Regions from separate parts of the Ramlibacter sp. MAHUQ-53 genome, predicted to be linked through region 2. Evidence: predicted binding sites of a transcription regulator. Region 2 holds the regulator's gene; the other holds the start of a gene.
The links. Region 2 encodes HrcA, which represses chaperone genes, less so after heat shock. Its sites were predicted from a motif close to TTAGCACTCNNNNNNNNNGAGTGCTAA; they were not measured.
Positions count from the first base shown of each region.

Region 1 (3,628 bases), on a different contig from region 2:
GAAGCCGTAGTTGCCCTTGCCGTTCAGGACGGCGTTGACGACCACGGAGGGCTCGCCACCGGCGTTGCCCACGATCTCGCGCAGGGGGGCTTCGATGGCCTTCAGGACCAGCTTGATGCCGGCGTCCTGGTCGGCGTTGTCACCCTTGATCTCGCCAGCGGCTTGCTTGGCGCGCAGCAGGGCGACGCCACCACCGGCGACGATGCCTTCTTCCACCGCAGCGCGGGTGGCGTGCAGGGCGTCTTCGACGCGGGCCTTCTTTTCCTTCATCTCGACTTCGGTGGCGGCACCGACCTTGATGACGGCGACGCCGCCGGCCAGCTTGGCCACGCGCTCTTGCAGCTTCTCGCGGTCGTAGTCGGAGGTGGCTTCCTCGATCTGGACGCGGATCTGCTTGACGCGCGCCTCGATGTCAGCGGCAGCGCCGGCGCCGTCGATGATGGTGGTGTTTTCCTTGCCCACTTCGATGCGCTTGGCCTGGCCCAGGTCGGCCAGGGTCACCTTCTCGAGGGTCAGGCCCACTTCTTCGGCGATGACCTTGCCACCGGTCAGGATGGCGATGTCTTCCAGCATGGCCTTGCGACGGTCGCCGAAGCCCGGGGCCTTGACGGCCACGACCTTCAGGATGCCGCGGATGGTGTTCACCACCAGGGTGGCCAGGGCTTCGCCCTCGACGTCCTCGGCGATGATCAGCAGCGGACGGCCGGCCTTGGCGACTTGCTCCAGGGTGGGCAGCAGGTCACGGATGTTGCTGATCTTCTTGTCGAACAGCAGCACGAAGGGGTTGTCCAGGAGGGCAGCCTGCTTCTCGGGGTTGTTGATGAAGTAGGGCGACAGGTAGCCGCGGTCGAACTGCATGCCCTCGACGACGTCGAGTTCGTTCTGCAGGGACTTGCCGTCTTCGACGGTGATCACGCCTTCCTTGCCGACCTTGTCCATCGCGTTGGCGATGATCTCGCCGATGGAGGTGTCGCTGTTGGCGGAGATCGAGCCGACCTGGGCGATTTCCTTGGAGGTGGTGGTGGGCTTGGAGGCCTGCTTCAGCTGGGCGATCAGGGCTTCCACAGCCTTGTCGATACCGCGCTTGAGGTCCATCGGGTTCATGCCCGCGGCCACGTACTTCATGCCTTCGCGCACGATGGCCTGGGCCAGCACGGTGGCGGTGGTGGTGCCGTCGCCAGCGTTGTCGGAGGTCTTGGAAGCGACTTCCTTGACCATCTGGGCGCCCATGTTCTGGAGCTTGTCCTTCAGCTCGATTTCCTTGGCCACGGACACGCCGTCCTTGGTCACGGTGGGGGCGCCGAAGGAGCGCTCGAGCACCACGTTACGGCCCTTGGGGCCCAGGGTGACCTTGACCGCGTTGGCCAGGATGTTCACGCCTTCGACCATGCGGGCGCGTGCTTCGCCGCCGAAAACAACGTCTTTAGCTGCCATTTGTCTAACTCCGAATTCGATTCAGTGGGGGTGACCCGGGATTACTTCTCGACGACCGCGAACAGGTCGTCTTCCTTCATGACCAGCAGTTCGTCGCCGTCGACCTTGACGGTCTGGCCGCTGTACTTGCCGAACAGCACGCGGTCGCCGACCTTCACGTTCAGGGCGATCAGCTCGCCCTTGTCGTTCTTGCGGCCGGGACCGACTGCCAGCACCTCACCCTGGTCGGGCTTCTCGGCGGCGTTGTCGGGGATGACGATGCCGGAGGCGGTCTTGGTCTCGTTTTCCAGGCGCTTGACGATCACGCGATCGTGCAGGGGACGAAGTTTCATGGGATCTCCTTGACTTCTGGGCTATTGAAGTGACATCAGAAAGCGCCAACCGGTCGTGCGACCGAGTTAGCGCTTTGGAATTACCCTGGGGCGTTGTTAGCACTCAGCCCCAGCGAGTGCTAATGATAGGGCCTTTCGGGACGGTTTCAAGCCGTCCCCGGGATGACCCTGAACGGGCCGGTGCTGCCGGCCCGTGCGCGCGTGGCGCCTGCTTACTTCCTGGCCGCGGCGGGGGCTGCGGCAGCCGGCCGGCTGCCGGTGTCGATCGGGCCGTTGAGGGGCGGCAGGTTTTCGATCACGACCTGGCGGCCGTTCTTCACCTCCACCAGGAAGCTGTCGCGGTCCAGGTCGCCCTTGTCGTCGAAGCGGACGTCCATGATGACCCCGGGGTACTTCTTCGCGCTGATGACCAAACCCTTCATGGCCTGCGCAGTCGCCTTGCGGTCCACCTTGCCGGCTTTCTCGATGGCGGCCTTCAGCGTGTACACGCCCATGTAGCCCTTGATGCCGTTGTGGTCCGGGATGTACTTGTACGCCTGGTAGAACTTGCCCTTGAAGGCCAGCATCTCGGGAATGGGCGCGTCCACGGTCAGGCCCACGTGGGCCATGGCGCCGTTGGCGGCGTCGCCGGCCAGTTCGATCACCCGCTGGCCGGTCAGCGTGGTCTCACCCAGGATGGGCTTGTTCCAGCCCTGCTTGCGGAACTCGCGCAGGATGCGGGCGGACTCTTCCTCGGTGACGTAGACGAACACCGCGTCGGCGCCGCTCTGCCGGGCGCGGATCACCGCGGCCGAGAAGTCCACCTGCATCGGTTCGGTGGAGATGTCGGCGACGATCTTCGTGGCCGACCCTTCCAGGTTCTTGATGATCGCGTCGCGGCCGCCCTTGCCGAAGTCATTGTTCTGGTAGATCACGGCCAGGGTCTTGGCCTTGGTGGTGATCCACTTGGCCATCTTCGGGAAGCTGGTGGACTGGCCGAAGCTGGTGCGGAACACGTACGGGTTGCCCTGCTGGGTGATGGCGGAGGCTTCGCCACCGGTCCAGTTGGGCACCTCGGCTTTGCGGCTCTCGGCCATCGACACCATGATCGAGCCCGAATACACCGGGCCGAAGATCGCGAACGCGCCCTCGTCGATCGCCTTCTGCGTCAGGCCCTTGGCCACGCCCGGGTTGGTCTGCGTGTCCATGTCGGTGACCTGCAGCTTGCGGCCCAGGATGCCGCCCGAGGCATTGATCTCGTTGATGGCCAGACGCACCCCGTCGCGGAAATAGGTGCCCGGGGTCGTGCCGCCCCCCGACAGTTCCACGATGTTGAAGATCTTGATGGGCTCCTGCGCGTGGCTGGCTGCGGACAGCGCCAGGGCCACGCAGGCAGGGACGAGCTTGAGCAGGTTGCGCTTGTTCACGGTTGTCTCCGGTCGGATTAAAGTGGAATGGTGTTCTGAAATTGAATGTCGTTCCGATCGTCGCTGCACTGGCGGAATCGTACCGGCTCAGCTGAACGATGACTACTACCCGGATCGCACTTTTCGATGCTGGAGCCATCGGGAAAACCCACATTGACCGCCTCCTGCGGACGGAAGACCTCCAGCTGGCCGCCATCGCCGATCCCGCCGAGGCCGGCCGTGCGCTGTCGGCCCGCCGCGGCCGTACTGCGCTTCGCCAACGGCGCGCTGGGCACGGGGGGCTCTCGGATACGGCGGCCTCCCCTGGTGCTGGGACTTCTGCGCCGGCGAGCAGGACCCTTGCCCGCACCCGCCGGTGCAGTCCCACTTCATCAACGGCACCCATGGCTCGCTGTCGCTGCCGGACCTGTCGCTGTGGCACGACCAGGGCGACCGCAGCTGGCACGCCGAGCTCAC
Region 1 covers NZ_JBQWTS010000008.1:78,031-81,658, forward strand. Annotated here, with positions in the region: gene groL (chaperonin GroEL) at 1-1,434, opposite strand, end outside; gene groES (co-chaperone GroES) at 1,476-1,766, opposite strand; gene ACT80S_RS13190 (ABC transporter substrate-binding protein) at 1,979-3,172, opposite strand; gene ACT80S_RS13195 (hypothetical protein) at 3,190-3,447, opposite strand; gene ACT80S_RS13200 (hypothetical protein) at 3,528-3,628, shown strand, end outside.
Region 1: groES (co-chaperone GroES) is a predicted target of HrcA. The motif match lies at 1,863-1,889, and genes of this name have one in related genera.

Region 2 (3,628 bases):
CCTCGAGCGCCTGGTGGATGCGCCCGGCCAGGTGCGCCAGCGACGCATCGTCGGCGAGGTCCTCCATCACCACGACGAACTCGTCGCCGCCGATGCGCGCCGGGAAGTCGCTGCCACGCACGCAGCCCTTGAGCCGGCCGGCCACGGCCTGCAGCACCTGGTCGCCGACGGCATGGCCGTGGCGGTCGTTCACCGGCTTGAAGCCGTCCAGGTCCATGTACAGGATGCCCACCCGCCCGCCCCGCGCCGCCGCGGCAGCCAGCACGGTGGCCATGTGCGCCATCAGCGCGTGGCGGCTGTGGAGCCCGGTGAGCGAGTCGTGCATGGCGATGAATTCGGCCTCCTCCCGCCGGCGCGCCTGCGTCCGCATGCGGCGCACCAGCCCGACGACAGCGAGCGTGACCAGCCACAGCAGCCCCGTACTGACCAGCGCGTTGAAACGCGTTTCCTCGACGACCCGGTCCACCGGCCCGATCACCGCCGCGCGGCTCAGGCCCACCTGCACCACGATCGGGTAGGCCGCCAGCCGCTGCCAGTGGAAGATCCGCTCCGCGCCATCGATCCGCGACACCCCGTTGAAGGAGCCTTGGGCCGCCGCCCCCGGCCGCAGGCTGGGCCACGACGGGTCGGCCTTCTGGCCCAGCGCGGCCTCCTGGGCGACGTTGCGCGCCAGGTACTCGCCGGATGTGCGAAGCACCGTCAGCGTGTCGGCCGACTCCAGCGTCACCCGCGCCAGGGCGTCGTGCACGTAGGCCGGGGAGATCGACAGGACCAGCACTCCCTCGAACCGGCCGTTGCGCCGGATCGCGCGGCTGAACTGGACGCTCCACTGGCGGGACACCCGCCCCAGCACCGGCCGGCTGATGAACAGGGCATCGCCTTCGCCCTCGGCATGCACGCGGAAATGCTCTCGGTCACCAAGGAAGGTGCGCTCGCCCGACCCGAGGTTCGAATAGGCGAGGTAGCCGTCGGCGCCGATCACCGCCACCTGCAGCACGGACGACGGCGGCAGGTGCTCGATCGCCTGGCGCATGCAGGCCTCCATGTCCTTGAGAGGGCGCGGCAGGCAGAGGTCCACCACCTCGCGGGATGTCGCGTCGGCCCCGAGCAGCAGGATGTTGACCATCTCCGCGACGGCGCTGGCCACCTGCGCCGCCCGCCGCTGCGCCTGCGAGAGCGTTTCCTCGCGCAGCCGCGAGGTGGCGCTGGAGGCCTGCCACCACAGCAGGCCGGTCACCATGATCAGAATGACCAGGATGGCCAGGATCACGGTCCTGGACTCGCTCCAATGCGTTCCTGGTCGGGCGCGGTTCACTTGTTGTGGCTCAGTGCATTGCTCACGAGCTTGGAGGTGATGTCCACGATCTGGATCATGCGGTCGTAGGGCATGCGCGTGGGGCCGATGACGCCCAGCGTGCCCACCACCTGGCCGTCCACCTCGTAGGGCGCGCTCACCACCGAGAGTTCCTCGAACGGCACCACCTGGCTCTCGCCGCCGATGAAGATGCGCACGCCCTCGGCCTGGCTGGAGATGTCCAGCAGGCGCATCAGCTGCGTCTTCTGCTCGAACAGCTCGAAGGCGCGGCGCAGGTGCGTCATGTCGCTGGAGAAGTCGCTCACGGACAGCAGGTTGCGCTCGCCCGAGATCACCACCTCCTCGCGCGCCTCGTTCAGCGCCTCGGAGCTGGCCTCCACCGCAGTCTGCATCAGCTGCGCGATCTCGCCGCGCAGGGTGTCGACCTCGCCCTTGAGGCGCTCGCGCACCTGCTCGATGGCCAGGCCGGCGTAGTTGGCGTTGAGGAAGTTGGCCGCCTCCACCAGCTGCTGCTGGGTGTAGTCGGACTCGGTGAAGACCACCCGGTTCTGCACGTCGCCGTCGGGCGAGACGATGATGACCAGGTAGCGGCGCTCGGACAGGCGCAGGAATTCGATGTGGCGGAACACCGAGGTGCGCCGCGGCGCCATGACCACGCCCACGAAGTGCGAGAGGTTGGACAGCAGGTGCGCCGCGTTGGCGATCACGCGTTGCGGCTGGTCCGGCGCCAGGCTCGGAGTGGCCGCGGGCGACAGCTGGTCACGCTGCACCGTGAGCATGGTGTCGACGAAGAGGCGGTAGCCGCGCGCGGTGGGGATGCGGCCCGCCGAGGTGTGCGGGCTGGCAATGAGCCCGAGCCCCTCGAGGTCGGACATCACGTTGCGGATGGTGGCGGGAGACAGCTCCAGCCCCGAGGCCCGCGACAGGGTGCGCGAGCCCACGGGTTGCCCGTCGGCGATGTATCGCTCGACCAGGGCTTTCAACAACAACTTGGCGCGGTCATCGAGCATCATCGGCGTATGGGCACAGATTTTAATGATGTAATTTGTGAATGAGTTCCCAATTCCGCCATGTCGGACTGATCGGTAAATACCCTGCTGCGGTCACCGGCAGCGGGGCCGGCCCCATCCGCGCCGCCCTGGAGGATATCGCCCACTACCTGGCGGCCCAGGGCTGCGAGGTGGCGATCGAGCGGGACACCGCGTTGCACGCCGGCATCACCAGCTACCCGTCGCTCGACGTGGACGCCATCGGCCGCCAGTGCGACCTGGCCCTGGTGGTGGGCGGCGACGGCACGATGCTGGGCATCGGCCGGCAGCTCGCCGAGTACAACCTGCCCCTGATCGGCATCAACCAGGGCCGTCTGGGCTTCATCACCGACATCGCCCTCGACGGCTACCGCAAGGTGCTCGCGCCGATGCTGCGCGGCGAGTACGAGGAGGACCGCCGCAGCCTGATGCACGCGCGCGTGATCCGGGAGGGCAGCTGCGTGTTCGACGCGCGCGCGCTGAACGACGTGGTGGTCAATCGCGGCGGCACCTCCGGCATGGTGGAACTGCGCGTGGAGGTGGATGGCCATTTCGTGGCCAACCAGCGCGCCGACGGCCTGATCGTGGCCTCGCCCACCGGCTCCACCGCCTACGCGCTGTCCGCCGGCGGGCCGCTGCTGCACCCGGCCAACCCAGGCTGGGTGCTGGTGCCGATCGCCCCGCACACGCTGTCGAACCGGCCGATCGTGCTGGCCGACGCCGGCGAGATCGCCATCGAGGTGGTCGCCGGCCGCGACGCCAGCGCCAATTTCGACATGCAGTCACTCGCCACCCTGATGCACGGCGACCGCATCACCGTGCGCCGCTCGCAGTACCAGGCCCGCTTCCTGCACCCGCGCGGCTGGAGCTACTTCGACACGCTGCGCCGGAAACTGCACTGGAACGAAGGCGGTTCATGAGCCTGAGACGCATCGCGCTGCGCGACTTCGTCATCGTCCGGGAGCTGGAGCTCGACCTGTCGTCGGGCTTCTCGGTGCTCACGGGCGAGACCGGCGCCGGCAAGTCCATCCTGGTCGACGCCCTCCAGCTGGCGCTGGGCGCCCGCGCCGACGCCGGCGTGGTGCGCGAGGGCGCAGCCCGCGCCGACATCAGCGCCGAGTTCGACTCGCCCGCGGCCCTCGCCGCCTGGCTGGAAGAAGCCGGCTTCGAGAACGGCGAGGCCCTGCTGCTTCGCCGCAGCATCGACGCCCAGGGCAAGAGCCGCGCCTGGATCAACGGCAGCCCCGCCACCGCCACGCAGCTGCGCGAGGCCGGCGAGCGCCTG
Region 2 covers NZ_JBQWTS010000011.1:68,016-71,643, reverse strand. Annotated here, with positions in the region: gene ACT80S_RS16205 (diguanylate cyclase domain-containing protein) at 1-1,270, opposite strand, end outside; gene hrcA (heat-inducible transcriptional repressor HrcA) at 1,312-2,325, opposite strand; gene ACT80S_RS16195 (NAD kinase) at 2,367-3,263, shown strand; gene recN (DNA repair protein RecN) at 3,260-3,628, shown strand, end outside.